2 regions of the Fundicoccus sp. Sow4_D5 genome follow, and region 2 is predicted to be linked to the other one. Evidence: riboswitches for the same ligand, from Rfam matches in the RefSeq annotation. Region 2 holds a riboswitch; the other holds the start of a gene.

Region 1 (15,449 bases), on a different contig from region 2:
GTCAGACGCGCTCACTGCTTGAGTGAACATAACCGCAAGACTGATAATAAAAGCCGCGCCTAAAAAACTCGCAATTAAACCTAAACGTGTTACGCCTCCTGATTTTCCGGGAGGCATTTTTTTACCACTAATCATCGAGCGTGGAATCTCTTGACTCAAGATGCCTATTTCTGACGCCCATGTGTCAGCCGTCGAACCCGCAATGGCAATCACCATCAAATGAAAATAGAGTGTATCTTGGCTTTTCCAGTAAACTAACAAGCAACTAAGAGCCAATAAACTATTAGCCAAAACTTGTAACGCAGAGCGCCCATCTTTTTCTTCACTTGGAGAAGAGAGACGACGAGGAGATTTCAAGCGAAATAAAACGCTCGCTTTCTCGATAAAACTGGAAGAAACTAATAACATAATTAACAATAGCCAACTAACAAAACCTCCAATAATCATAAATAAAGATCCCACAAGGAAAGCAGCCACCGTGCCGGAACGGGATAAACTTTTAACCGCGTAGGCTAAAGAAACAGCGAGACCATTAATTAAAAAACTAAATATGAACATAAAGCACCTCGTAAAAGTTTGTATAAAGCATTATATCAGAAAGCTAGCTCCCATTCTTAAAAGTATAAAAGAATTTGTAAGTAAACAAAGAACCACAATGAGGCAAAGGAATCATAAACGTTCATTTTTTTAAGAATATGACTAAAGTTTATCTGGTGGATGTTGACTTTTAGGGGCTTAATTCTTTATAATGATTAAAGATTGAGGCCAAATCTAAACTATTTAGAGACAATTCCACCTGGTGAAAGGAATTGATGTGACAGATGCTCCCTCAAATATGTATTAATCGAAAGATTAGCGTACCATCGGCGTTAACGATATGATAAGAAATAAGGACAAGAGTCGTTATTTGTAAGGTGGTACCGCGTAAGTCGCCCTTACTTATGACGGCTCTTTTATGTTGTTTTTTAATTGATTATAGAGGAGAAGATTTAAATGAAAAAATTAACCAGTTCTCAAGTTAGGCAGATGTGGTTAGATTTCTTTGAGGAGAAAGAACACTTAGTGTTGCCAAGTGCGTCTTTAGTCCCTGTAAACGATCCAACACTACTATGGATTAACTCAGGTGTTGCAACATTAAAAAAATATTTTGATGGAACAGAAGTACCCGAAAATCCACGCTTAACTAACGCTCAAAAGAGTATTCGTACGAATGATATCGAGAATGTTGGCTATACAGCTCGCCATCATACGATGTTCGAAATGTTAGGGAATTTCTCGATTGGTGATTACACTAAAACTGAAGCAATTCCAATGGCTTGGGAATTTTTAACAAGTGATAAATGGCTAGACTTTGATCCGGAAAAATTATACGTTACTTACTATCCTGAAGATACAGAAACGAAAGAACTTTGGGAAGCAATTGAAACATTTGATTCGACTCATTTAGTAGCAGAAGAAGGTAACTTCTGGGATATCGGGGCTGGCCCATGTGGACCAAACACAGAAATTTTCTATGACCGTGGTGAAGCTTATAATGATTTGCCAGAAGGTGATCCAGAAAATTATCCTGGTGGAGAAAATGAACGCTGGTTAGAAATTTGGAACCTTGTGTTCTCAGAATTTAATCACTTACCAGATGATACTTACCAACCATTACCTCATAAAAACGTCGATACTGGTATGGGCTTTGAACGATTAGTTTCTGTTATTCAAGATACACCCACGAACTTTGAAACTGATTTGTTTATGCCAATCATTAAAGCAATCGAACATTTTGCTGACGGTGCTAAATATGAAGATAATGAAGACTTAAAAGTTAGCTTTAAAGTAATAGCTGACCATGTACGTGCGGTTTCTTTTGCAATTAGTGATGGAGCTTTACCTTCAAACGAAGGTCGAGGTTATATTCTACGACGTTTAATTCGTCGTAGTGTGATGCATGGACGTAAATTAGGGATTAAAGGTACTTTCATGAGTCAATTAGTGCCTGTGATTGCAGATGTTATGGGCGATTACTACAGTGAATTGCGTCTCAATATTACTTTTGTACAACAAGTTATTTTAAATGAAGAAGATCGTTTCCATGAGACGATTGAAGCGGGTGAAACTCACTTGATGTCAATCATTGAGCAGTTGCGTTCAGAAGATAAAACTGTAATCAATGGAAGCCAAGCGTTTCAATTATATGATACATTTGGTTTTCCTTTAGAATTAACAGAAGAAATTGCTCAGGATAATCAATTTACTGTCGATAAAGAAGGCTTTGAAGTCGAAATGGAAGCACAACGTAACCGTGCACGTTCGGCTCGTTCTCAAGAAGCTAGCATGTCTGTTCAATCAGCTGTCTTACAGAGTATTGAATCACCCTTTGAATTTGTTGGTTATGACCAATTGTCAACGAATGGAACAATCAAAGCGATTGTGATTAGCGACGAGCTACACCAGCAAGTACCAGCTCATTCACAAGCATGGGTATTCTTTAACCGAAGCACTTTCTATGCAGAAATGGGTGGACAAGTAGCTGACAACGGTGCTGTTTTTGATGGTGAAGAGATGTTGGCAGAAGTATTAGATGTTAAAAAAGCGCCAAATGGTCAATTTATGCATAAATTGCGTACCTTAGAAATGCCGTTAACTATAGAACAGTCTTATACACTAACTGTTGACCGTCAAGCACGTATTAAAACAAACCAAAACCATACAGCGACACACTTACTACATAAAGCACTTAAAGTAGTATTAGGCGAGCACGCGAACCAAGCTGGCTCTTATGTCGGACCAGATCGTTTACGTTTTGACTTTTCTCATTTTGGTAAAGTAACGAATGATGAATTAAAACAAATCGCGAATATCGTTAATTATTACATTGAAAACGCAGAAGATGTAAACATTTCTGAAATGTCAATTGATGCGGCAAAAGCAATGGGTGCGATGGCGTTATTTGGCGAGAAATATGGTGATAACGTTCGCGTCGTTAACATTGCGAATGAATCCATCGAATTATGTGGGGGCACACACGTCTCAAACACCAATGAAATTGGTACGTTCAAATTAATCAGTGAAGCAGGTATTGGTGCGGGTATTCGTCGAATTGAAGCTTTAACTGGCCAAGCAGCTATTGCAGATTACCAAGAAAAAGAAAATTTATTAACCACTATCCAAACACAATTAAAAGTACAACAATTAGACCAATTAACACATAGAGTTGAGCAACTACAAGAAGAGTTAAAAACAGCAAACTCTAAAGTTGACTCATTATCTGCTAAGTTAATGCAACAAGAATCAAATAATTTATTTAATGATGTTAAGACAGTGAATGACGTCACTTTTGTTGGCTTGAAACTTGAAAACCAAACAATGGATGACTTACGTAATCTAGGGGATGTTTGGCGTCAAAAAGCTATTTCTAACGTTCTTGTTTTAGCTTCGGCTCTAGGTGATAAAGCAAACTTAATGGTTTTAGTGGATGACGAAACAATTGCCAAAGGCTTAAAAGCTGGCGATTTAATCAAACCCCTAGCTAATTTAGTAGGCGGAGGTGGTGGTGGACGACCACAAATGGCTCAAGCTGGTGGGAAAAATCCAGCAGGCATTGATAATATGTTGACTGCAATAGAAGCGGAAATCGCTCAACGCTTAAGTTAAGATGGATGATTTTTAGTTTTCTACCGATATAAGTTTCATTTCTTGGTCAACTAATGTAAAATGTGACTATAAGAAAGGTTCGGTGAAAAAAATGCAATCATTAGATGAAACAATATTATTCAAATTAGATGATTTAAATAAACGTACTGTAAGAGAAACTTTAGAGATTGTTTACTCAGCACTCGAAGAAAAAGGTTATGATCCGATTAACCAAATAGTAGGTTACTTATTATCTGGTGATCCAGCCTATATACCGCGCCATAATGATGCGCGTAACTTAATACGACGTCATGAAAGAGATGAAATTGTAGAAAAATTAGTAGAGTACTACTTAACTCAGAAAGAGAGCTAATGTGAATTATCAACGTACAATGGGGTTAGATGTTGGTTCGAAAACTGTAGGAGTCGCTGTCAGTGATTTGATGGGATGGACTGCGCAAGGAGTAGAAACTATCCGCATCGATGAGGAAGTTAAAGATTTTGGTTATGAGCGTTTGCTCGAATTGATAAAAGAACATTCAGTCAATAAGGTAGTGATTGGTTTACCTAAGAATATGAATAATTCGATTGGCCCAAGAGCTGAAGCGTCATATACTTACGGAGAAGGTCTACTTAAATTATTGCCTGAGATGGAAATTACCTATCAAGACGAGCGCCTGACGACCTCTCAAGCAGAAAGAATGCTAATTACCGAAGGGAATGTTTCACGCAAAAAACGTAAACAAGTCATCGATAAGTTAGCGGCCGTTATTATTTTACAAAACTATTTAGATACTAAATAAAGGGAAATTAGAGGAGGCAATACTATGGTTCAAAATCACGAGCATAATCACGATCACGAATACATTACAATTTTAGATGAAGAGGGCAACGAGTCTTTATATGAGATTTTATTTACCTTTGAATCGGAAGATTTTAAAAAGAGTTATGTTTTAGTATACCCAGCTGGAACAATTGAAGACGAAGACGTGGAATTACAAGCTTATTCTTACACTGAATCAGAAGAAGGTAATGCTGGTGCGTTACAACCTATCGAATCTGATGAAGAGTGGGATATGGTTGAAGAAGTCTTAAATACATTCTTAGCAGACGAAGATTAATTATTAGCACAGTTACATCCTACTTTTAAATCACACTTTTGCGTAATACGCGAAAGTGTGATGTTTTTGTAACATGGTTAATCTAGCCAGCATAGATGAAGTCTGATATAATGCTAACATTATTAGTCTGTTAGTTAAAGGAGGAGTTATGGCTAGATTTGATTGGAAAACGATTCGTGAACAGGCGAAATCGAAAGAGACTTACCAAGTCAAAGAGAAAATGTGGACAAATAGAATCGTTAAAATCATCATTATTACCATTCTTACAATCATGATTGCAGGTGGCTTAGGTGGTTACTTTTATGTTAGACATACATTAAGCTCCGTTGATTCATCCAATGATGAAACAGTTGAAGTGACTGTGCCGATTGGAAGTTCTACGAACGACATTGCATCGATATTAAAAGACAAGAATATTATACATAATGATTATATTTTTGATATTTATTTAAGGCTTCAAAACGTTGGAGACCTTCAAGCAGGTCATTTTGAATTTAATCAATCGATGGATGCTGGTGATATTGTTGCAACATTGCAAAAAGGGGGCGAACCGATCTTTGAAGACATTGACACAACGATCACTGTCATTGAAGGAACGAACCTAGAAGAAATTTCTGAGTTAATTGAAGATAAAACCCCCTTTACTGCGGAAGAATTTATGGAACTGGTTAACGATGAAGCCTATATTGCCAGTCTAAGTCAGCAATTCCCAACATTATTGGGTGACTTGACAGAAGTGGAAGGGTTAAGATATCCTCTAGAAGGGTATTTGTTCCCAGCTACTTACGATTACATCGGCGGGATGACCCTCGAAGATTTAGTAACTCAGATGGTTTCAACCATGAACTTAGAGTTTCAAGCAATTCGTGAAGATCTAGATCAAACATGGATGACGTTCCACCAAGTTTTAACTTTAGCTTCAATTGTGGAACGAGAAGGTATTACAGATGAGGATCGTGCGATGATAGCAGGCGTATTCTTAAACCGTATAGAAGTGGGTATGCCACTTCAAAGTGATATTACCATTTTATATGCTTTAGGTGAACATAAGGAACTGGTTACCTTAACAGATTTGGAAGTTGAATCACCCTATAACTTATATATGTATACTGGATTAGCACCAGGACCTTACAATAGTCCAAGCATGTCTTCGATTATGGCAACAATTTATCCAACTTATACTGATTATTATTATTTTGTGGCCGATTTAGATACGCAAGAAATATACTATTCAACAAATATTGATGATCATAATGCTTTGGTTGAACAATACGTTAATCCGTATTTCGAAGAAGACGAAGAAGCGGTTGATGAAGAAGCTACAGGGGAAGATGTAGAGGAAGTTACCGAAGAAATCATTGGAGAAGATGTAGAATAAAAGAATCTATCAAAATGAGTTGGCTTGAAAAGGTAAACCTTCAGATAATCTGAAGTGGCCGTTTTTAAGCCTGCTTCAATTTGTATTATGTAGCACCAAGGAATAAAAACTAATAGTTAATCAGGCGAAAGCCTAAGTATAGGAAGTGGAAAAGTGACAAAGAAACCTATTATCATAGGAGTGACAGGTGGGTCCGGTAGCGGGAAGACCAGTGTAAGTAATAAAATTTTAAAACATTTCGGTACTGGTAATGTTATGTTAATTCAGCAAGATTACTATTACAAAGACCAATCGCATTTAACGTTTGAAGAGCGTCTTAATACAAATTATGATCATCCATTAGCGTTTGATACAGAACTGTTTTATCAACATATTAATGAATTGTTAGCTGGTAAATCAATCAATAAACCGGTTTATGATTATACAAAACACACACGAAGTGCTGAAACAATTTGTCAAGACCCTCGTGCTGTAATCATTATTGAAGGGATTCTAATTTTAGAAGACAAACGCTTGCGAGATTTAATGGATATCAAAGTATACGTAGACACCGATGATGATATTCGCTTGGCGCGTCGTATTCAACGTGATGTAATTGAACGAGGCCGTTCGGTGGAATCAGTAATAGACCAGTATGTGAACGTTGTTAAACCAATGTTCCATCAGTTTATCGAACCAACAAAACGTTATGCAGATATTATTGTTCCAGAAGGTGGATACAATCAAGTAGCCATTGATTTGCTGACTACCAAAATTGGGACCATTCTATTAAACGATTAAATATTGTTATTTTATAATGATATATAAAAATATATTGAAATCCTTGCATTAAAATGATATGTTAATTTTGTTATTTTATTTAGAGGGGATAAGGAGAAAATTATGGAAGAAAAAGTATATCCAATGACTTTAAAAGGCAAAGCTAAATTAGAAGCTGAACTTGAAGAGTTAAAAGTTAATAAAAGAAAAGAAATTGTAGAACGCATCAAAGTTGCTCGTAGTTTTGGAGATTTATCTGAGAACTCAGAATACGAATCTGCAAAAGACGAACAAGCATTTGTTGAAGGTCGTATTTCTACACTAGAAACAATGATTCGTTTTGCTGAAATTATTAATGATTCAGAAATAGATGAAAACATTGTATCGTTAGGTCGTAAAATCACTTTTGTTGAATTACCTGATGGAGACGAAGAAACTTATACAATCGTTGGTAGCGCAGAAGCAGATCCATTAGACGCAAAAATTTCTAATGATTCACCAATTGCTAAAGCGTTACTAAAAAAATCAGTTGGCGATGTTGTCTCTATTGTTACACCAGGTGGTTCTTTCGACGTAAAAATTACAAAAGTTGAAAAGGTTAATTAAAATTGTACTCTCATGTTTAGCTAGTCTAAATATGAGAGTTATTTTTTTGGGTTCGTAACCGAACTTAATTTCATAGAAGAGTGAAATTAAGTTGAGATTAACTAAACGTTTAGTGGCTTATGTCTCTTTAAGACAGTTGATCTGGATAGAAAGTCATTACGATCTAAATGAAAGATCAACGTCTAATGCAAAATTTCAAAAATGTCGAACTTTGCTTAGGCTCTGAAAGATTTAAGCCGGTCGAAACGCTTCGCTGATTATCAAGGTTTCTTATCATCTGTCAATTTATGTGCTTGACTCCTTTAAAAATAATTTTAGGACTTTTGATGGTTGCGCACACATTCAAGCAATGACATGATATAATTAGACAAATTGAAATGAGGGACGCAAATGCTAAGTTTTTTTAAGAATAATATATTTATTGTTATTGGTATTAGCTTGATTTTAATTGCATTTGAAATTTTAACTTCAATCGAGAATACTGCTATTATTGGTCTAGGTATATTGACTATCGTTGGTTCAGCATTTGTCAAGAATTTATCTGTCAAACGCACATTATTGGGCTTAGGCTTCTTCTTAATACTGCTGGCAGTTTTTCTGACACGCTCTATATGGATGATGGTGTTAGCAATGGTATTATTAATTTTTTTTTATCGAACGCCTGAAGGTAACGAGTTTTTCTTTTTCGGTGAATCGATGTTGCATCCTTTTCAAATGAAAGAACAATATCATGGTATCCAATTGGTACGCCCTCAAAGCGGTCAAAGATCATTATTAAAAAGTCAGTCCATGTTTGATTCGCGTGACGAGAATAAGAATATATATGAGTGGGATGATATTAATCTAGTTTATTTTGGTGGAAACTCTATTATTGATTTAGGTAATACTATTCTCCCCAGTGGAGAAAACATTGTGATGATTCGTAAAGTATTTGGACGGACACGAGTGATTATTCCAAAAGATTTGGGCTTACGCTTAAATGTCAGTGCAATATCCGGTCAAGTAGTTTTTGAATCACAACAGTATCCCTTGCGAGGAGACAATTTCCAATGGACTAGCCCTGGTTATTCTGAAACAGATCGAAAATTAAAAGTTTTAATCACATTAGTGACGGGTGATATTGAGGTGATTTTACTGTGAATTTACGTTTATGGTTTCGTTTATTTCTGAACCAATTAGTGATTGGTTTATCATTGGTTGTCGTCATTATTTCATTAATCGTATTTAGTTTTGAAGTCATCCCTTTAACGGACTTGTTGATGAGAAAAGTTTACAATTTACCATTCTTTATAATTTTACTGGCTTTAATTATATCAGCCGCTGCTGTCTATTCAGCCTATATTGCTTTTTCACTTAATGAACCTTATGAACAAATACGGGCAAAAATTAATTGGCTCTTATTAGGAAAGTATAAACATAGTATTTTTAGTCAAGAAACCACACAAAGAAGTTGGTATGATAATGATAAAATATTGTCAAATGATTTAAACAGAATCCGCGAACGTCTTGCACAATTATCGACTGACTTACAAGAATTTACGGCAGCACCCGTTTTTGTTGGTGATGATACTAAAGAAGAAATTATCGAACAAGAACGTTCTAGAATTGCACGAGAATTACATGATTCTGTCAGTCAACAGTTATTTGCCGCTATGATGATGCTATCAGCGATTAATGAAACGATCGATGGTCAACTATCAGCGCAGTATAAAAAACAATTACTAAAAGTAGAAGAAGTGATTGGTAATGCTCAAACAGAAATGAGAGCCCTATTACTTCACTTAAGACCGATAGCACTCGAGGACCGTTCATTAAAACAAGGTATTACGAGTTTACTCGAGGAATTATATTCCAAAGTGTCATTGACGTTGAAGTGGGAATTGATGGAAACGTGTTTAGATAGTGGAATTGAAGATCATTTGTTTAGAATCGTTCAAGAAGCAGTTTCGAATACACTCAGACATGCACATGCAAGTAAGTTGGAAGTATATTTACATCAGACAGAAGATAGCGTCACTTTAAAAATTATTGATGACGGAGTTGGTTTTGATACAAATCAGCCAGATAAAGTAGGTAGTTATGGTTTGCGCAATATGCGGGAAAGAGTCACAGGTTTAGGCGGTACATTTAAGACAGTCAGTATCAAAAATCAAGGGACCATTATTGATATAAGTATCCCAGTTTAGAAAGAATTGACCACTAAAGATAGGATGTAAGATATGATAAAAGTTTTATTAGTTGATGATCATGAAATGGTAAGATTAGGCGTTTCTTCTTATTTGATGGTTCAATCAGATATTGAAGTAATTGATGAAGCAGAGAATGGTTTACAAGGGTATACGAAGGCAATGGATCTAAGACCTGATATCATTTTAATGGATCTTGTGATGGATGTGATGGATGGAATTGAAGCAACACAGAAAATCATGTCAGAATGGCCTGAGGCAAAAATAATTATTGTGACATCATTCTTAGACGATGAAAAAGTTTACCCAGCCATTGAAGCGGGTGCTTCAAGCTATATCTTGAAGACCTCCTCTGCTAAGGAAATAGCGGATGCGATCCGTTCAACACATGCTGGGGATAATGTGATTGTTCCAGAAGTGACAGATAAAATTTTAGCGCGTGATGCCAAAGAAAGTCAACATCATTTACATGATGACTTAACGAGTCGAGAGTTAGAAGTATTATTACTTATTGCTAAAGGTTATTCAAACCAAGAAATTGCAGATGAGTTATTCATTACCTTAAAAACGGTGAAGACTCATGTATCAAATATTCTGTCGAAATTAGAAGTTGTCGACCGAACACAAGCAACTATTTATGCTTTTCAAAATGAGTTAATTAAATAATCCCCCCATAAATGCTTAATTTAAACATAAAGAAAAGTGACAGTTAATTGTTTTCAATAAGCCTAAATTTTCTTTTTAGTTGAATTAAGGTATAATGATTGAGAAACCTTTATTGAAAGGAGTATATTAATGAAACTAACTGTTGATGAAAAAGCTGCAAATTGGTTTAAAGATGAGGTGGGAATTCGTGAAGGTGCGGGAATCCGTATTAAAGCTAAAATTTATGGAGGTAGTCCGGTAAGAGAAGGCTTTGGTTTGGCCATTGATCCAGTTGAACCGATGACTCCGATAGCTACTTTTGAAGCTGATAACGGTGTACTATTCTTTATTGAAGATACTGATGAGTGGTTTTTCGATGAACATGATTTAATGATTACTTTAAATGAAAAATTGAAAGAACCATATTATATTTATTCTAAGGACGGCATCGCCATTAATTAAGCGATGACCAGTTGCCGGAGGGAAGATTATGACAAGTTATTCAAATAATAAAACGAAAGAAATGGTGAGAATCAGTTTATTTGCTGCAATCATCATTCTTCAATCCTGGGTGCCATTTTTAGGCAATATCACTATTCCCCTTTACCCCTTAGCGATTACATTTATACACGTGACCGTTATAGTAGCCACATTATATTTAGGTACAAAAGCTGGTGTAATTGTTGGTGGAGTTTGGGGTATTAATAGTTTGATTAGAGCGTACGTCATGCCTACGTCACCAATGTACTTGTATGTTTTTAATTCACCTTTTGTGACGATTTTGCCACGATTATTAATGCCTTTATTGGTGGGATTAATCTCACATTACATCTTAAATAAAACGACTTCATTTAAAGTAAATGCAGCGATCTCAGGAGTTTTAGGTAGTCTTTTTAATACTATCCTTGTCTTAGGTGCGATTGTCGTGTTTAGACGCAACGAGTATTTAACAATACAAGACGCTTCAATGGAAACGTTATGGAATATTCTAGGAGGCATTGTCTTAGCAAATGGTGTGCCTGAAATGATTCTTGCGGGGCTTTTAGTGCCGATAATCCTAACAGCTTTAAAACGGCCACAAGGCTTAAAAAAATAATCATATAAAAACGCGTGTCAGTTTTTTTAGCTGACGCGCGTTTTTGTTTATACTAAGTTGTTTTTAATGAGTGTTTCTGCAATTTGTACAGAGTTTGTTGCCGCTCCTTTGCGGATGTTATCGGCTACTACCCAAATATTAAGGCCATTTTCTAAGGAGTCATCACGGCGAATGCGACCAATAAAGACTTCGTCTTTGTCATTAGCTTCGCTTTGAAGAGGATAACGTAAGTTGGCCGTGTCATCGACAACTACCAAGCCACTGTGATTGGCGAATTCAGTTTTGACTTGCTCTAAATCAAAGGCGTTTTCGAGTTCAATATTAATGCTAACACCGTGAGAATTTTTAATTGGCACACGAACGGTTGTTGCAGTAACTCGTAAGTCGGGTAACTCTAATATTTTGCGAGTTTCTTCAATCATCTTAACTTCTTCTTTGGTATAACCGTTATCTAAAAACACATCGATTTGTGGTATAACAGAATCGTTAATTGAGTAAGGAAAGTTATTCGTTGTATTGTTTTCTAAGTCTGCAATGCCTTTTTGACCAGCACCCGAAACAGCTTGATAAGTACTATATACGACACGTTTAATACCATAAGGTTTAAGTACACCCAAGGGTACGACGGATTGAATAGTTGAACAGTTGGGGTTAGCGATAATCTTAGAGCCGCTGTTTAACGCATTTGGGTTTACCTCGGGTACCACAAGCGGCACCTTAGGATCCATACGCCAAGCTGAACTGTTATCAATAACAATGACTCCATTATCTGCAGCAAAGGGGGCATAGTGTTTAGATGCATCTCCACCAGCTGAAAAAATCGCAATATCAATCGGTGCTTTTAACGAGTCTTCTGTCAATTCTTGGATCGTCACCGGTTCACCTTTAAAATCAATGGTTTGACCAGCTGATCTTGCTGATGCAAAAAGGCTAAGATTTGCGACAGGAAAATCACGTTCTTCTAATACTTCTATCACTTTACGTCCCACAACACCGGTGGCGCCACACACCGCTAAATTATATTGTTTTTTCAATGTTGGAAACTCCTTTCAAATTCAAGTTGTTATCGTTAACCCTAAAGATTTAGAGGATAAATGTCAAGCAAATATTTCATTGTAAATTAATAAAAATAAGCATAAGCACGGAAACGTTGTGTTAGCGTTGTTTTTAAATGTGATTATTATGAGAGTTCGAAGGAAGTGCGTTGACAAACTTTTGAATGCTTGTTATGCTAGGTTCAGTTAAATATAAAAGGTTTTTGGGCGAGGCGCGATTGACAAGAGTACAGATGAATTTCTGGAAAGGGGATATCGCCGAAACGAGTAATCGTTGGGGGCTAACCATAATAGGTTGACCACTGTTGTAATTAACTGCCCAGTTAATTACGAAGAGCAAGCAAATACCGGGCAAAAGGAAAGTTAACTCCAAGAAATAAAGTGGCCTGTTAAAAGCCAAGTGTGAGTGAGACCGTCGAACCTTTTGTTCGTGGTCTCTTTTTGTATTTATAAATAAATAGAAGGGTGAGGAGTAGCGAATGCGATTAGAAAAGTACCAGAGTATTATAGGGGGGCGCTTGAAACATTCGGGCCATGATTATGTTGAGTTGGCGAACCAATATGGAACGCCATTATATATTTTTGATGAAGCAAGCTTTCGTGAGCGTATTTTGGCTTATCGAGAGGCAGTAAAATCTACTTATTTTGAAACGGATGTACTTTTTGCATCTAAGGCCTTGTTAACTAAAGCGGTTGCTCGTATTATTGCCGAATTAGATATAGGACAAGATGTCGTGAGTGCCGGTGAAATTTATACTGGAGTGCGTCATGGCGTTGATCCAAAACGTATGTATTTTCACGGTAATAATAAGCTCAATAAAGAAATTCGTTATGCGATTGATAAACGTGTGGGAACGATAGTAGTGGATAACCGAATGGAAGTTGAACGTATTAGTAAAATTGCTGCGGAGTTTGAAACTAAACAACGCGTATTACTTCGTTTGAATCCTGGTGTTGAAGCGCATACGCATGAATACATCATGACAGCAAATTTAGATTCTAAGTTTGGAGAAAGTGTCTTTGACCCTGAGATTTATAATATTATCCAGTCAATGGTTGTTTCGCCGCATTTAGAATTTGCTGGTTTCCATAGTCATATTGGCAGCCAAATTTTTGAAGCAGATTCGTTCTACAAAGCCGCCAGTGAATTATTAACTTTTTCAGCTGAGGTTCAAAAACGTTTAGGTATTTTAATTTCAGAAATTAACTTTGGAGGCGGTTTTGGTGTGTATTATACACAAGAAGATCAACCATTTGATGTGATTGATTTTCTTCCTGATTTTATGGAATATGTTCATCAAGAAGCACAAGCTTTGGCGATTGATTTAAAAAAAGTAACGATTGAACCCGGTCGTTCCTTGGTCAATGCCTCTGGTAGTACTCTTTATGAAGTGGGAGATTTGAAGCACACGGCAGGTGGTAAAGATTACGCTTTTGTCGATGGTAGTATGAATGATAATATTCGTCCAGCACTTTATCAGGCTAAATACGAGGCGCTTGCTGTTAATAAAGCGGATAAACCGCAAGAAAAAGTTTATACAATTGCGGGTAAAGCCTGTGAGAGTGGCGATAAAATTATTGAAGAGATTAAATTACCGATATTGGAAACAGGGGATTTATTATTAGTGAATGGGACTGGTGCTTATAATTATTCAATGGCAAGTAACTATAACCGAATTCCTAGGCCAGCGATGATTCACGTGAATGATGAAAAGCATTATTTGACAGTCAAACGTGAAAGTTTTGAAGAAATGTCTATGAGAGAAATATAAAATGATTGTGATTAGCTTTTTTAATAATAAGGAGGAATTAGTATGTTAATTTATGAAGGGTCAGCAGTAGCAATTCTTACGCCATTTGATGAAAGAACGAACGAGATTGATTGGCAAGCGTTTGAAGGTTTGCTTGATTTTCATTTAGAAAACGAGACGGATGCTCTCGTAATTACGGGAACAACTGGTGAAAGTTCAACTTTATCAGATGGTGAACAAATTGAATTGATTAAATTTGCAGTTGACCACGTCGCTGGTCGTTTACCAATTATTGCCGGAACTGGAATCAACGATACGGCGCATGCGATTATGTTGAGTCAACAAGCAGAGAGGGTTGGAGCGAATGCTTTACTAATCGTAACACCTTACTATAATAAGACATCTACACGCGGCATGTTAATTCATTTTAAAACCATTGCAGATTCAGTGAACATACCAATTATTCTTTATCACGTACCCGGACGAACTGCCGCGACTTTAACCGTTGAACAAGTGGTTGAATTATCAGCGCATCCAAACATTGTAGCGATTAAAGATGCTACAGGTGACTTAGAGTATACCAAAGCCTTAAGAGAGCAATTACCGGCTGATTTTGCGATTTACTCAGGTAATGATGATATTAACTTAGATATCCTTAAATTAGGAGGCGATGGCTTCATTTCAGTAACTGCTAACGTATTACCAAGAGAATTACACGCTCAATACCAGTTGTTTGCTGAAGGGAAAATTGAAGAGGCAGAAGCATTAACGGAAAAATTAGCTGGTATCAATCAGGCTCTCTTTATTGAGAGTAATCCAATTCCAGTTAAATACGTTGTCCATAAGCTAGGGTACTTACAGAATAGTTACCGATTACCTCTTGTTGAGCCAAGTGATGAAACCAAAGCTACCCTTTCTCAATATGACGAGTTAGTGGCTAGCTACCGTAAAAACTAAGCAAATACATTTGGAGGGTTTAAAATGAATATATTATTAGTAGGCGCGAGTGGGGCGATGGGACAAGCTGTCATCCAGTACGTCGCTCATACGAGTGATCAGGTGACCGTTGTCTTGCAAGATAAGCCTAATGATCAAGCAGATTATCAAGTGTTTACTTCCTTTGAAGCGATGGGAGCATACCTCACTGAAAATCGCAGTCTAGTAGATGTCATGATTGATTTTTCGACACCTAAGATTACGGATCAAGTAGTAGCTTTTGCCAAGGAAC
Region 2 (15,449 bases):
TCTCAAATGCTACTTTCTTTTCGCAATTCATTTCATTATTTTTTCTTCGTTTTATGGGGATTGTTCTTATTTCCGCTGAAAAAAAACCTTGCTTTGGTTAAGCAAGGTTGGGGGATTTAGTTGGGGAGGTCAACGAGTTGGATGGTTTGGTTTTGGTATGTGGCGAGGTGTTGGACGTTGTGTCGGCGTAACATGGCGTAGGCGTCGGTGAAGTATAGTTGGTAGTCTGCTGCCACGTGAGCATCTGAGCTGACGGTAAAGAGTTTGCCGCCTAGTTGTGTATATAGGGCAATGGCGTAGTCATAGAGGTGGGCATTGTCGTAGCGGTACATGCTACGGGTGTTGAGTTCGAGCGCTTGGTCTTGTTGAATCATTTTGTTAAAGATTTGTGTTAGGACGGTTTCTTTGCGTTCTAGGTCTGTTAGTTGAACATTATCGTAGCCTCGTAAGCCGAAGTCAAAGTGAGCGAGGACATTGGCGTAAGGCGCGTGGTTGACAGCTTCTAACATGAGGTCAAAGTATTCATCTAGGTGAGTATTGAGTGATTTAGTATCGTGATTCAGAGTCATGAAGCCATGGCGGCCGTTATGGTGAATGCTAAGTAATTGGATGTCGTAAGTTTTATCAGCTAGAAAGTCTTCAATGCGGTGGCGATCAGCGTAGGTGAAGCCTACTTCGATGCCTTTGAGTAATCGGTTGTCATATTCGGCATTGAGTTGGTCTAGCTTTTGAACGTAGCCTGTGTAATCCGGGATAACATTTGGTATGGCTTGTACTGAGCTAAAAAAATCAAGGTGTTCAGTCGTCACGACTGGTAAATCTGATTGAAGCAAGTAGTTTTCAAAAGTCTCTGAAGAATCCGGTGAAAAATATGTGTGTAAATGTTGGTCATAATAACGCATAATAAACTCCTTTTTATTAGAATCTTAAACACTGACTAACTTTAGTATAACGGAAGTTGAAGATGTTTTCTTACAAAGGGTATCACGAAAGCGTTTGCTATTTGAATTTTATTTAGAGACTAAATGGTACGCGTGTTTGGATGATATTTAAGGTTTATTCTCGCTTTCGGTTAAGTGTTATGCTACACTATTGTTCCTTAAAATGTCTTGAAAGGTGGCGATTAGTTCATTATTGAATTACAACAGATTCAGAAGAGTTTTAAAGTAGCTAAACGAGCGGCTGGTTTTTGGCAGACAAGTAGAGCCTTGTTCCAGAAAGAGTACACTCAAATTGATGCTCTCAGTGATATTACCTTCAATATCCAACCTGGCGAAATGGTAGGTTACATTGGGCCGAATGGCGCAGGTAAAAGCAGTACCATCAAGATTATGAGTGGCGTGCTTGTTCCTGATAGTGGGACTTGTGTCATCAACGGCCTAACTCCATGGAAAAAACGCAAGGAGCACGTGCGCAATATTGGCGTAGTGTTCGGCCAACGTTCACAGCTTTGGTGGGAAGTACCGGTGATTGATTCGTTTGAATTACTACGGGACATCTATGATATTGATCAAGCCGCTTACCGCCAAAAGCTTAATGAGTTGAGCGAGCGTTTAACCATTGGTGATTTGCTTACCACTCCGACGCGCCAACTGAGTCTAGGTCAGAGAATGCGTTGTGAAATTGCTGCTTCTTTGCTGCATTCTCCTTCTCTTTTATTTTTAGATGAACCTACGATTGGTCTGGATGCCCATTCCAAAATAGCTGTGCGTCAATTTATTCAAGAGCTGAACCATGAACATCAAACCACCATTATTCTAACCACCCATGACATGCAAGATATCGAAGCACTGACCGAAAGAATTCTGTTAATTGGTAAGGGACGCATTCTATTAGATGGTTCATTGAAAGATCTAAAACAGCGGCAACAAGACCACACACAGATTGTCATTGAAGCTGTGCATGGCAACTTCCAAGCCCAAGCTGGACTGACTTTACTGGAACAAACAGCCGGTCATTATTTAGTCGAAGTCGATACGCAACAACTTTCGCTAGCTAAAGCGATTGAAAACTTAGCAAAGCAACTCGAGGTAACTTCCTTAACGGTCAAGCAGCCGACCGCTGAAGAATTAGTCGTTAACCTCTACCAGGAGTTTGAAATATGAAAGCCTATTTGAGTATCTTTCGCGTTCATTTCATTAGTGTGCTTCAGTACCGTTCGGCTGCTTTCGCTGGTATTCTCACACAATTTGCTTGGGGCTTTATGTTAGTTTTAATGTTTAAAGCATTCTACCAAAGTAATCCAAGTGCCTTTCCCATGGGCTTAAGCCAAGTAACAGACTATATCTGGCTCCAACAAGCATTTCTCAATTTATTCGCTGTCTGGATTTTCGACCACAGTATCTTTACAAGCGTGACGGATGGGCAAATTGCTTACGAACTAGTGCGACCACTCAGCCTGTATAAACATTGGTTTGCGAAGACGCTAGCTTTTCGCTCAGCACGCACACTCTTGCGCTGTTTCCCGCCTTTAATCGTGGCTCTTTTCTTACCAGAACCTTATGGTTTATCTATCAGTCAACATTTACCTTTATTTCTACTCACGATGTTATTAAGCACTTGCTTAGTCATCGCTTTTTTGATGTTAATTTATATTTCAACTTTTTATTTATTATCCTCAACCGGCATACGTACACTTGTGATGACCATCGGAGATTTCCTAACAGGTGGCATTATTCCTTTGCCTTTCCTTCCACATTCTATTCAACACGTGATAGAATTAACGCCTTTTGGTCTAATGCAAAACGTACCATTGAGAGTTTACAGTGGTGACATCAAGGAGTGGACCATTATCTTTCCACAACTATTCTGGCTCATCCTATTGATTGTATTTGGCCAGCTATTCATGAAGAACGCCTTAACACGCGTGGTTATCCAAGGAGGCTAAGCATGAAATTATATGGACGTTACTTAAAAATCCAACTCAAAAGTCAATTGCAGCATAAAGCTTCTTTCTTAATGCTCCTTTTCGGCCAGTTTCTTGCCACCTTTACTTCTTTTCTGGGCGTTTACTTTATGATGCACCGTTTTTATAAAGTGGCAGACTTTACCCTATCTGAAGTGCTGTTAAATTTTTCGATTGTCTCCTTCGCCTTTGCGACCGCTGAACTATTCGCCCGTGGCTTCGACAGTTTTGCGCAAATTATTAGCAACGGCGAATTCGATCGCATGCTTGTCAGACCTAAGAATTTGTTTATTCAAATACTCGGTTCAAGAATGGAATTTTCGCGAATCGGTCGTTTAATTCAAGCTGTTTTACTGTTTATCTGGGCCGTTACCAACAGCACTATTAACTGGACCCCAGCCAAAATATTAACCGTACTCTTCATGTGGTTCGGCGCTACTATCGTATTCGCAAGCCTGTTCTTATTGTATGCTAGCCTCTGCTTTTTTACCTTAGAGGGGTTAGAATTTATCAACATTCTAACGGATGGGGGTCGTGAATTTGGCCAGTATCCCTTCTCAATTTACGGAGAAATCGTCCTGACATTTCTGACATTCATTGTGCCATTGGCTTTAGTTCAATATTACCCATTACTGTATTTGACTGACCGTAGTAATCAGATCTATCTTATGTTTCTACCTTTAATCGCGACGTTATTTATATTTCCCGTTTATGGTTTTTGGCGTTTTTCTTTAAAACATTATCAATCAACGGGTTCTTAAATCATAAGTATCGCGGTCTTATCAAAGAAACTCGGACGAGTCCGAGGGAATCGACTAGATTAATGGCTTTTATAGCCGATAGTCCGAGGGAATCGACCAGATTAATGGCTTTTATAGCCGAAGGTCCGAGGGAATCGACCAGATTAATGGCTTTTATAGCCGATAGTCCAGGGGAATCGACTAGCAAGCGCCTATCACTTTAGAAAAACAACAAGCTGAAAGTAGTACAAGCCTTGCTAAATCAACAAAAGCCTATAATCCCTTATATAATAAAAACTTAAGCATAACCTCGACCTGCTTTGCGGCCAGTGAGATTTTCTTACTGGCTATTTTATAAGCAACTTTAAGTTTTATATTGATTTAGCTCGTTCTATTTTTTTGATGGATTTGGGCCATACAGGTTGATCCGCATATTTATTTAGCTATGCGCCAATTGATACTGAGCGTTGGGGGAATACCGTTAGTCGATTTATCGTGATTATTTCTTAAACTTTTAATAGTATTAATATCGCGGTCATTGTTAGCATCCTTTTCTACCTCCAAGTAAAAGTAACTTTAGAGGATAAGGGGATAGCTAACAAGGCCTTTTTTGCCTGCAGAGTTATGTACAAATGTTCTGCAAACTTATGTACTTTTATTTTGCTATTAACAACTGTCTTTTCAAAAAATACTTTTTTTCTTACAAAAAATTATTTTCACCTCCATAAACTTTCATTTAATTGACACAATTAAATCCAACTAACCTCAATATTTATCATTTAATTACCAACAATTTATCACGACCTATTTTGTGTAATATTATATCACAATGTTATCGTCTCGCTAGTTAATATTGTTAAAAACGCTGTTTTTGCGTCATATTTTATGACATAGCAGGTGACCAAAAAGTTGTTTCTGAGATATTTACCCTCTATAATCTAACAAAATACAAAAAAATATTTCTATTTAATATTTAATAACGGAGGGAATAGTATGACAAATACGTGGACAAAAGAGAGTATCCTAGCAGATGCTGATGAAAAAAATGTACGTTTTATTCGATTAATGTTTACAGATATCCTTGGAACGATTAAGAATGTTGAGATTCCATTGTCTCAATTAAGCAAAGCTTTAGATAACAACATGATGTTTGACGGATCATCCATTGAAGGTTTTGTCAGAATCGAAGAAAGCGATATGTACTTGGTGCCTGATTTAGCCACTTGGCTCGTCTTCGATTGGGCGATTACAGAGAACGAAACTAGCCGAATCGCAAGGTTGATTTGCGATGTAGAAACTCCACAACGTGACATCTTCGCAGGAGATCCACGTAGTAACTTAAAACGTGTACTTGAAGAAATGACTGCGATGGGCTTCAAACAATTCTATTTAGGACCCGAAGCAGAATTTTTCTTATTCAAACTCGATGATCAAGAAAACCCAACGATGCAATTGAATGACCACGGTGGCTACTTTGACTTAGCACCGAATGACTTGGCTGAAAATTGCCGCCGAGATATTGTTCTCGAGTTAGAAGCATTAGGTTTCGAAATCGAAGCCAGTCATCATGAGGTGGCGCACGGCCAACACGAAATCGATTGGAAATATGCCGATGCGATCTCAGCTTGCGATAACATCCAAACTTTCAAATTAATCGTTAAAACAGTCGCCCGTCGACACCATTTACACGCAACCTTTATGCCCAAACCACTCTTTGGTATCAATGGTTCTGGTATGCATTTCAATCTTTCACTTTTCACCTCAGATGGCAATGCCTTTTACGACCCAACTTCAACATCTGGATTGTCAGATGTAGCCATGCACTTTATCGCCGGGCTTATGAAATATGCAACAGATTTTACTGCCGTTTGTAACCCAACTGTTAATTCTTACAAACGCTTGGTTCCAGGTTATGAAGCACCTGTCTATGTCGCGTGGAGCGAAAAGAATCGCTCGCCTTTGATTCGAATTCCTGCTGCTAGAGGAAATTCCACGCGGGTAGAATTGAGAAGTGTCGACCCATCTGCCAACCCTTATTTAGCACTGGCTGTTATCTTAAAAGCTGGTCTGCTTGGCATCAAAGAAAAATTAGCCACACCAGAACCTGTTGACCGTAACATTTATCGCATGACGGCCGAAGAACGCCAAGCTCATCATATCATCAGCCTACCCGGTTCTTTAAAAGAAGCGGTTGACAAGCTTGCTGCCTCACCAGATATGCTTGACGCATTAGGGCCACACATTGCGAGCAACTTTATCAAAGCTAAAAACCAAGAGTACAAAGACTTTGCCATGTATGTCTCACCTTGGGAAATTGAGAAATACTTCACCTGTTACTAATTCAAAATACAAAACATTAATGAGATTGATAATAATTAGTTGACGTCAATTAAATACAATGATATGCTATTAAAAATAAAAAGGAATTGTGCGAGGTGCGACTGACAAGAGTACAGATTATGTCTGGAAAGGGAAAGTCGCCGAAACGATGAATCGTTGGTTGCTAATCATAATAGGTTAGTAACTGTTCAACTTAACTGCCAGTTAAGTTTGATTGTGCAAACAATTACCCGGCAAAAGAATGTTACTCGCTCCATTCCGAGGACCACAGACTTTTGTTTGTGGTCCTATTTTTATTAAACTAATTAAGGAGTGAGACACAATGACAAATTTAATAAACAATCAAGGCATCCCCTTCACGAAAATGGAAGGCCTCGGTAATGACTATATTTACATTAACGATTTAGCAGAGAATTTATCGAATTTAGATGACTTAGCAGTTGAAATGAGCGAAAGACATTACGGCATCGGCAGTGACGGCATCATCGTCCTTCGTCCCTCTTCCATTGCGGACTTTAAGATGCGCATGTTCAACTTAGACGGAAGTGAAGGCAAGATGTGTGGTAACGGTATCCGCTGTTTGGCCAAATTTATTTACGACCAACACCTTTGGTCCGATAAACATCTGACTATTGAAACCCTCAGTGGCGTTAAGCAAGTAGAACTTATTTTCAATCAATCAGGACAAGTGACAGGCGCTCGCGTCAATATGGGCCAACCGATTCTCGAGAATTCGCTCATCCCAGTCCAAACAAAAGAAGCCAATTGGTTACAACACCCATTCACTTTAGAAAATACTACCTACCAAGTGACCGCCGTATCAATGGGCAATCCCCATTTGGTCATTTTTCATCCCGAAATTTCGCAACTCGACCTACAATCGCTCGGCCCTAAATTCGAACATCATGAATGTTTTCCTGAACAAATTAATACTGAATTCGCAGAAATAATTCGCTCAGATGAAATTAATATGCGCGTTTGGGAGAGAGGCAGTGGCGAAACGTTAGCTTGCGGCACTGGCGCTTGTGCAGTTGCCGTTGCTAGCATCCTTAACGGTTTCACCGACAATACTGTAACTGTCAATTTACTTAGTGGTTCCTTAATTATCACTTGGGACACTTCAACATCAGGCGATGTTTATATGGAAGGCCCTGCTCGCACTCGTTTTTCCGGCTCTTATTACCCAAACACCCACTAGGAGGAGTATCATGAAACCCAATACGAATTACCAGAAAATTCCCGCAAACTATTTATTCTCAACCATCAATCAGAAAGTTGAGCAATACAAGACACAGCATCCTAACTCAGATCTTATTTCATTAGGTATCGGAGATGTGACTCAGCCGATAGTTCCCGCGGTTATTGACGCACTCCATAAAGCAGTCGATGAACAGGCAAGTAGTGAAACGTTCCAAGGTTATGGTCCTGAGGGTGGTTATGACTTCTTACGCCAATCTGTCGCACAGCATGATTTCCAAGACCGAGGCCTTGCGATTGACGCTTCAGAAATTTTCATTTCCGATGGCGCAAAAAGTGATATAGCTAATTTGCAAGAGCTGTTTGAAGTGAACAATAAAATTGCAATCGGCGACCCTGTCTATCCTGATTATATCGACAGCAATGTCTTAGCTGGACGCTTAGGCGATTGGGATGAGCAAATCGGACAATGGAGTGACTTAACTTACTTAAGCAGTAACGAAGCCAATCAATTTATTCCTGAACTTCCTAAACAAGTTGTCGATGTCATTTACCTTTGTTATCCTAATAATCCTACCGGTATGACCTTGAGTAAACCTGAATTACAAACTTGGGTAGACTATGCTTTAGAAAACAATAGTTTAATCTTATTTGACGCAGCCTATGAAGCCTATATTCAAGAACCGAATATTCCACATTCAATCTACGAATGTGAAGGCGCGACAAAATGCGCAATTGAAGTCAGAAGTTTCTCGAAGAAAGCTGGTTTCACTGGTTTAAGGCTAGGGTATACGGTCGTCCCTCAAGAACTATCTTTCCAAGGACAATGTTTGAATAAGTTATGGTCACGTCGCCAAAGCACTAAATTCAACGGCGCGCCCTATATTATCCAGAGAGCAGGTTGGGCTTGTTACCAAGAACCTGGCAATACACAAATTAACGAACACATCGCTTATTACATGGAAAATGCTCGTATCATTCGTGCAGGCCTAGAAGCAGTTGGCGCAACCGTATTCGGTGGTATTAATGCCCCTTATATTTGGTTAAAAACACCAAACCATCTGACGTCTTGGGAATTTTTCGACGCCTTACTCGAAGCGACTCAAGTTGTTGGAACACCCGGTAGTGGTTTCGGTCCTAGTGGCGAAGGTTATTTCAGATTAACCGCCTTTAATTCACGCGAGCGGACCATCCAAGCAGTTGAACGCATTCAACGTTTTTTCACTCAAGCATAACAGGCGAACGAATCACTTCGCTAACCTAAGCCTTTGAACTTCAAAATCAAGAACGTCAGCGAGTCGCTAGAAGCGACCACCGCATTGGATAAATTCAACGGCGAGCGAAATACAACCTCCATTAACCCCATAAGCTTATACAAAAACTGAGTGGCTAAACTTCGGTATTATACCGAGGTTTAGCCACTCAATGTTTTATTCAGTAGTTATTTTTATTATTAATTTTGATATTATTCTTCGTCAGAAGCTTCTTCATCTGTTGATTCTTCAGTTGTGTTTGAATCATCTTCAGCTGCTTCAAGGCTTAATGGGTACTCGTCGTTTTCAGTCCAAGCTGGTAAGTCAGCACCGTTTGAAACTTCAGCTAATTTATCAGCTACTGTTTCTGATTGGTATAACGCTACGATGTGTGCGTATAATTCGTTGTCAACGTCTGCGCCACGTGTCGCAATCACGTTTTTGTAGTCAGCTGCTAAACTTTCAATGTCATCATAGAAGTTTATGAAACCCTTTTCAACAACCTTCAAAAGATACATAGTGTATTGATTTTACACATTATACTTAGCGTCCTTTGAGATTTGTAAGCTTTGATACAACTGTTTTAACTCTAAATTATCTGTATGCTGCCCTTTAGCTATCTGTTCAAAAACAGTAAAAGCTTCTGTGTCCCAGTGATGCCAAGATGTGACTAATCTGCCAAAATATTTATCTTCTGTCGATCGCTCTTTAGCAGCTTCTGCAGTCTCTTCAAATAATTGCTTAGCAACGTTATTCTTATACCAACAGGCAGGCATTACTCGATAGCCTTTTTCCATAAAGTAGCCTGGCGTTGGATAACCTTGAGTACGCTCATCATAATGCCAATCAAGAATGACAATGTCTTTAGGTAATTGCTCAACGGCGTGGTAAGTGCCGAACGTATCTCCTTCCCAATTATCATAGCCAAATCGTTCTGCATCAATTAATCGATCCCCCCACATCATCATATCTAAATCATGTATTTTTACAATGTGTTGATGCATGTCTTTGACAGCTTTAATAAATAGATCCGCACGATTTTTGCCTCGACATCTTGTGCATTCGTCACTCGCAATCTCGTATACTTCATCCATTCCAATATGAATGGTTTTGGCATCAAAGGCTTCAATGATTTCATCTAACATATCATAGACGATTGGATTCACATCAGGATGCAAAGGACACCAACTCCGGCAGAAAATCTCTGGCCATTCTGCTGTTAATGGTGTTTGTGGTGTTTCATCAAACTCCGGATAAGCTGTTAGTAAAGCACTGCGACTGCCTCCCCATCCTTGGTGACCTAAACATTGCATCAAAGGTACAATCTCCATTTGATGCTTACGAGCAAAATTAGTTAACTCCCTGGCATCTTCTTCTGTTAAAGCATGGCTTCCGGTCTTCAATTCGGGATGTTTGGTAAAAACAAAGGATTTGTCTAATTCTAAAATTAAATGAGATACGGCCTGAGTTGCTAGAACTTGACTGATTAATTGCTTGAGTTCAGGTATCAAACGACGATCTCCAAAGCGTAAATGAAAAGCAATGACTTGTGTTTGTGACATTAGAAAACTCCTCTCAAATTAAATGATTTATTCTGTCTATTAATAGAACCTGACTTTAAATTAACACCAACAGAGAGCGCATACAATAGGTTTAATTTAGCAGTCTATGTTAAATTTGATTGAAGGCATAATGTTAGTAATCGCTTTCTTTTTATGTTATATTGAAAAAAACTTTGAAAGAGGTGACATGGATGCCAACTGAAAATCCAGAAAGACCCGTTTCAGGTGTTGAAGGCTTGGCTAATTTAGCAGGAGCGCGAGCGGTTGCGAGAACTCACAAGGAAAATAGTGATAACACACTCTTACCTGAAACAGATGTAAACCGTAGCGAGGAAGAAAAGAACGCAGATGTCGTACCAGAAGATTTTGAATCATTCAATTTAGATGCAGTAGATAATTTAAAAGAGTCTAACCGCGAAGAGTCGCCTGAATGACACTAGACACCTTTATTAACATGACATAGATTTTTTTAAAAGCAGGCCGGGCTGATGCTCGTTCTGCTTTTTGTTTGGTTTGATTATATATATTATTATTGTATTTTAATCTTCTCTTAATTTTATAGGTGTGTTACGATAGCTATAATTATTTGGCTGGAGGGTTATAATGGAGAAATTTAAACTTATTATTGCGATGTTAATTGTAGGATCTATCGGCATTTTCGTTCATTATATGCCAATCTCTTCTGCTCTAATTGCAGCAGCAAGAGCTGTCATTGGAACTTTGTTCTTATTATTCGTTATATTGATTCAAAGAAAAACGATTAACTGGCCTAAAGTTCGAGAAAACGGCCGATACTTGGTAATTTCAGGGGCTGCTATCGGTTTTAACTGGATTTTCCTATTTGAAGCCTATCAATACACTAGTGTTGCGATCGCTACTTTATGTTATTATATGGCACCCGCTTTTGTAGTCATATTAGCACCTTTGGTATTGAAAGAGAAAATTACGCGTTTTAACTTAATCTGTACAGGCTTTGCAATGTTTGGGGCAGTTTTAATTTCTGGTGTCTTATCTGGAGGAGAAAGTAATCTTCTTGGAGTAGGTTATGGACTAGCTGCCGCTGTTTTATATGCGAGTATTATCATTCTTAACAAGAAAACAAAAGGTTTATCAGGACTTGAGTTAACATTCTTCCAACTACTCGTTGCTGCTTGCGTAATGGTGCCGTATATTTTACTTACGGAAGATATTAGTGCTGTCAATTGGACACCACAAATCATCGGTTTACTGTTATTTGTTGGAACGATTCACACTGGCTTAGTTTATCAATTATTCTTTTCTGCTATGAATAAACTGCCTACTCAAACGTCGTCAATCTTAAGTTACATTGACCCGATCACAGCGATTTTCCTGTCTGCAATCATCCTAAAACAAGGTCTAACACTCGTTCAGGTCTTAGGAACGATTTTAATACTAGGTTCAGCCTTGAGTAATGAACTCTTTGCTAATCGGCTAAGTAAACGTCGAAACACAAGGCCTAAATCAGAAGTCTTTAGCTAAACAAAAAAAAGTTGAAGCTGACCTAGGTCAACTTCAACTTTTTACTTTTATGCCGGCTAAAGGACTTGAACCCTCGACCCTCTGATTACAAATCAGATGCTCTACCAACTGAGCTAAGCCGGCATTATTGCTTTTTCAAACTAAAATATATGATACATTAGTTAGTAAGAAAAAGCAATATCAATTTATTATTAAAATACCTCAAAGACTTCTTTTTCTTGATTATAAATCGAAATCTCTCCGGTCCCAATATTGTAATGCCAACCATTTAATGTGAGTTGACCATCGGCCACGCGTTCACGAATATTATCGAAGGTTAACAAGTTAGATAATTGTTGAATAACATTCACTTTCTCTAAATGAGTCGCTTGTTCTTCAAAACTTTCTCCGGCCATCTCATCCGCTATTTGATCTCTTAATGCATTAATCTGAGAAATCCAAATATCCGTATAAGGAAGTTTATCAATATTACTTGGAGGATTAATACTGGCCGCACAACCGCCGCAATTTGAATGCCCACAAACAATGATGTTTTTTACATTTAGTACTTCTACTGCATACTCAACCGAAGAAGTTGTTGAAGCATATTTCACACTTTGTCCCGCTGGGGGAACAATATTTGCAATATTGCGAATGTGGAAAACCTCGCCTGGATAAGCTTGTAATAAGCGTTCCGGACTTACCCTTGAATCAGAACATCCAATAAATAAAGTGTGGGGCGTTTGTGTCTGACTTAATGTTTCATAAAGCTTTTGATTACGTACATAATCCTTCGCTTTAAATTGCTTCAGTGCTTCGTAAATATCGCGCATTTGAACGCCTCCTGGCATATTGTGTAAAAATTAAAAACGTTTGTTAGCTGCAATTCACTCAACAAACGTCTTTATTTTTTATTAAGTTATAAAAGGAAGTACTTTTATCTTATCAAATAAATTTAATTCAATAAAATAATGTTACACCTCAAAATTATGAATATCAAGCCAGAGCGATTACTTAAAACAATTTTTAATGTTTAGTCTTGATGCTTCTCGATAAAAGCATGACGTCCTGATCCGCGTGAATAACGTTCATAATGAATGGGATCTTTTTTATAAAAGTCTTGATGATAGTCTTCTGCATCATAGAATTCTGTTGCTGCTGTAATCGGCACAACAACCGGACGGTCAAAACGACCACTTTGATCAAGGGCTGTTTTAGATGCTTCTGCTACTTCTTTTTGCTCAAGACTTGTGTAAAAGATTTCTGGACGATACGATGAGCCACGATCAACGAATTGACCCTCTGCATCAGTAGGATCCATAATTTGCCAGTATATATCTAAAATCTCTTCATATGAAATGATTGATGGATCGTAGGTTATTTTGACTGCTTCAGTATGTCCTGTCCTTCCCGTACATACATCCTTATAGGTTGGATTCGGTAGATGTCCACCTGTATAGCCTGAAATGACAGATTCTACGCCATCCCATTGATCAAATGGTTTGACCATACACCAGAAACAGCCTCCAGCTAAAATCGCAATTTCTTTCTTACACATTGTATAACATCCTTTCTGTCTATCGTTTACTCATCCTAACAGATTTAATTAAAAATGTCCGTGAAGAAGCGTCGGGTACTGTCCCAACCATTGCCTACTGATTCAGTAATAATCTGCCAAGTTTGTGAATACCAAGGAGCTACTTCAATTGTTTCAGCAATTTCAACCGGTACGCCGCCGGTATCGTAAGCGGCACTTGTTCTTAAATAACGAATTGCTTGGTCTGTAATATTAATAGAAACGTAGCCAATGACAGTTCCAGCTTCAAGCGGTGCAGTCAATTCGCCTATTTGATTAATCTGATCATTAGGAATAAATTCGTATTCCAATCGAGGGGCTGTATCAATTACTGGCACCACTAAATTTAAATTCTCGCCGTAGCGCATCGGAGCGGGACTGATTTTACCATTCGACACTTTTATTTGCGAAACTTGTGTTGCTTCATCGCCTTGCTTAATAATTTCCTCTGTCATATAAGCTGAAAAAACATAATCAAATAGTTTTTTCGTTTCATGATAACGCGATTCTGTGCCTTGTGCCCCTAATACAATACTAATAATACGCATGTCATTACGAATAATCGTGGAAACAAAACTTCCACCGTCTTTAGCTGAATAACCTGTCAATAAGCCATCAACGCCTTCAAATTCAAACGTTCTACCTGGTAACATCAAGTTGTAATTTGTCATTTCAAATTCATCTGAGGTGCCATATTTAAATAGTTTTCGATTAATTTGGGTATGTTTTAAAATTTCAGGATGATCTTTGAGAAGATGGTAGGAGATAATCGCAACTGCCTCAGCTGATAGCATGTTTTGGGGACCTCTATCAATGGTCTCAGCATCGGTTGGATCATAAGCTCCATTCAAACCTGTCGCATTAATAATTGAGGCATTCATTATTCCCCAATTCTCCAAGTAAGTATTCATCTGTTTAACAAAGTCAGATTCAGATCCTGACACCAACTCTGCCAATGCAATTGTTGATCCGTTAGATAGGGAAATCATAACAGATTCAATTAGCTCTTCGACCGTGTATAACTCATCTTGTCTTAAAGGGACGTTAGAAACATCGTAGTCCTGACTAACAGCATAAGCATAGTCAGAGATAGGCACTTGGTAATCTAAGTCGATTTCACCCTTTTCAACCGCTTGCAAAACGATGTAAATCGTCAATAATTTACTGATAGAGGCCACTTCAACGGCTTCTTCTGAATTTTGTTCAAATAAAATTTGACCATTGGTTGCGTCAATCACCATCGCGGATTGAGCGCTCGTTTCTGGAATCGCTTGGTTTATGGCTGCCAGACTTGTTTTTGGACTGACAAAGACGGTTTGCAAAATCAAGACGATAAGCAAACCGCTAAAAAATTGTTTCAATTGTTTATTTATTTTCATTCGCGTCACCTAAATTATATGTTTGCAGCATTTCAATTCGGAAAACTAATTCATCTGCATCTATTAAAGCATACACTTGACCGCCGTGTAATTCAACAATATTCTTTACGATTGATAAACCTAAACCACTACCTGGTTCATCCGAGTGGCGCGATTGATCCGTTCGATAGGTTCGATTAAAAATTTGCTTCAAATCCTTTTCAGGAATGAGTGCTCCATTGTTTCTCACTTCGTACACAATTGTCTTCGGACTCTGCGGATGATTTTTTAAATAAAAAGCATTTATTTTAATCACTGTTGCCCCATAACCATACTTTAATGCATTTACCATCAAGTTATTAAAAACTCGGGCCATCTTCTCAACATCAAAATCACCTGTTAAGGTTTCTGGCTGCACACTGACTTCAATCGCCACACCTTTTTCTTCAGCAGATAATTCAAAATCGGCTGCCAACTGCTCCATAAATAACTTTAATTGGATTTTACTTGGTTGAAGAACGTAGGTTGTTTGTCTAGAAGACGCATAATCAAATAACTCAGCCACCAAGGTTTGCATATGTAAGGCTTTAGTATACGCCGTATGCGTATAGTCTAAAATTTCTTCGACACTATGATACTGTTTATTCTCAATTAAACCTAAGTAACCAATGATGGACGTCAATGGCGTACGAATATCGTGACCAACGTTCGTAATCAACTCATCTTTCGTCTTCTCAATCCGTCTTTCTTCTTCCATCGCTTCAACTGTACTGTCGACAAGTTTATTAATACTCGTCACTACCGAACTCAAATTACCTAAGTTTGTATCTGGAATACGGTAATCATAATGACCATCTGTAATATATTCGAGTTGCTTAAATACATGTCCGAGATGAACAATTCGCAAACGACGCTTAATGCGCCACCATACTAATAAAGCCGAAATGACGATCAACAAGACGCTGAATAGGTAAAACATATTTAACAATCGATTTTCCGTCAACATAAATTGAACACGTAATGTTTTTAGCTCCAAGAA

What was found. A riboswitch is a leader RNA that binds a small molecule or an ion and turns the genes downstream of it on or off. The one in region 2 is predicted to bind lysine.
Region 1: linked by a shared signal. The riboswitch ahead of lysA (diaminopimelate decarboxylase) and the one ahead of dapF (diaminopimelate epimerase) in region 2 are both predicted to bind lysine.

What each region holds. Positions count from the first base shown of each region.
Region 1 is NZ_JBQKLF010000001.1:346,419-361,867, forward strand. It holds gene ACTQ45_RS01710 (DUF92 domain-containing protein) at 1-558, opposite strand, end outside; gene alaS (alanine--tRNA ligase) at 994-3,645, shown strand; gene ACTQ45_RS01720 (IreB family regulatory phosphoprotein) at 3,737-3,997, shown strand; gene ruvX (Holliday junction resolvase RuvX) at 4,017-4,427, shown strand; gene ACTQ45_RS01730 (DUF1292 domain-containing protein) at 4,452-4,745, shown strand; gene mltG (endolytic transglycosylase MltG) at 4,894-6,123, shown strand; gene udk (uridine kinase) at 6,277-6,903, shown strand; gene greA (transcription elongation factor GreA) at 7,006-7,488, shown strand; gene liaF (cell wall-active antibiotics response protein LiaF) at 7,879-8,628, shown strand; gene ACTQ45_RS01755 (sensor histidine kinase) at 8,625-9,674, shown strand; gene ACTQ45_RS01760 (response regulator) at 9,708-10,340, shown strand; gene ACTQ45_RS01765 (HesB/YadR/YfhF family protein) at 10,470-10,781, shown strand; gene ACTQ45_RS01770 (ECF transporter S component) at 10,810-11,415, shown strand; gene ACTQ45_RS01775 (aspartate-semialdehyde dehydrogenase) at 11,463-12,449, opposite strand; lysine riboswitch at 12,670-12,818, shown strand; gene lysA (diaminopimelate decarboxylase) at 12,950-14,242, shown strand; gene dapA (4-hydroxy-tetrahydrodipicolinate synthase) at 14,285-15,178, shown strand; gene dapB (4-hydroxy-tetrahydrodipicolinate reductase) at 15,203-15,449, shown strand, end outside.
Region 2 is NZ_JBQKLF010000002.1:53,561-69,009, reverse strand. It holds gene ACTQ45_RS04685 (ROK family protein) at 1-31, opposite strand, end outside; gene ACTQ45_RS04680 (PHP domain-containing protein) at 117-902, opposite strand; gene ACTQ45_RS04675 (ABC transporter ATP-binding protein) at 1,209-2,105, shown strand; gene ACTQ45_RS04670 (ABC transporter permease) at 2,102-2,887, shown strand; gene ACTQ45_RS04665 (ABC transporter permease) at 2,890-3,666, shown strand; gene glnA (type I glutamate--ammonia ligase) at 4,639-5,985, shown strand; lysine riboswitch at 6,068-6,213, shown strand; gene dapF (diaminopimelate epimerase) at 6,308-7,183, shown strand; gene ACTQ45_RS04650 (LL-diaminopimelate aminotransferase) at 7,194-8,417, shown strand; gene ACTQ45_RS04645 (MetQ/NlpA family ABC transporter substrate-binding protein) at 8,648-8,953, opposite strand; gene ACTQ45_RS04640 (family 20 glycosylhydrolase) at 8,966-9,997, opposite strand; gene ACTQ45_RS04635 (hypothetical protein) at 10,189-10,431, shown strand; gene ACTQ45_RS04630 (DMT family transporter) at 10,601-11,497, shown strand; tRNA gene ACTQ45_RS04625 (tRNA-Thr) at 11,548-11,620, opposite strand; gene ACTQ45_RS04620 (carbonic anhydrase) at 11,689-12,309, opposite strand; gene msrA (peptide-methionine (S)-S-oxide reductase MsrA) at 12,510-13,034, opposite strand; gene ACTQ45_RS04610 (serine hydrolase) at 13,079-14,431, opposite strand; gene ACTQ45_RS04605 (sensor histidine kinase) at 14,418-15,449, opposite strand, start outside.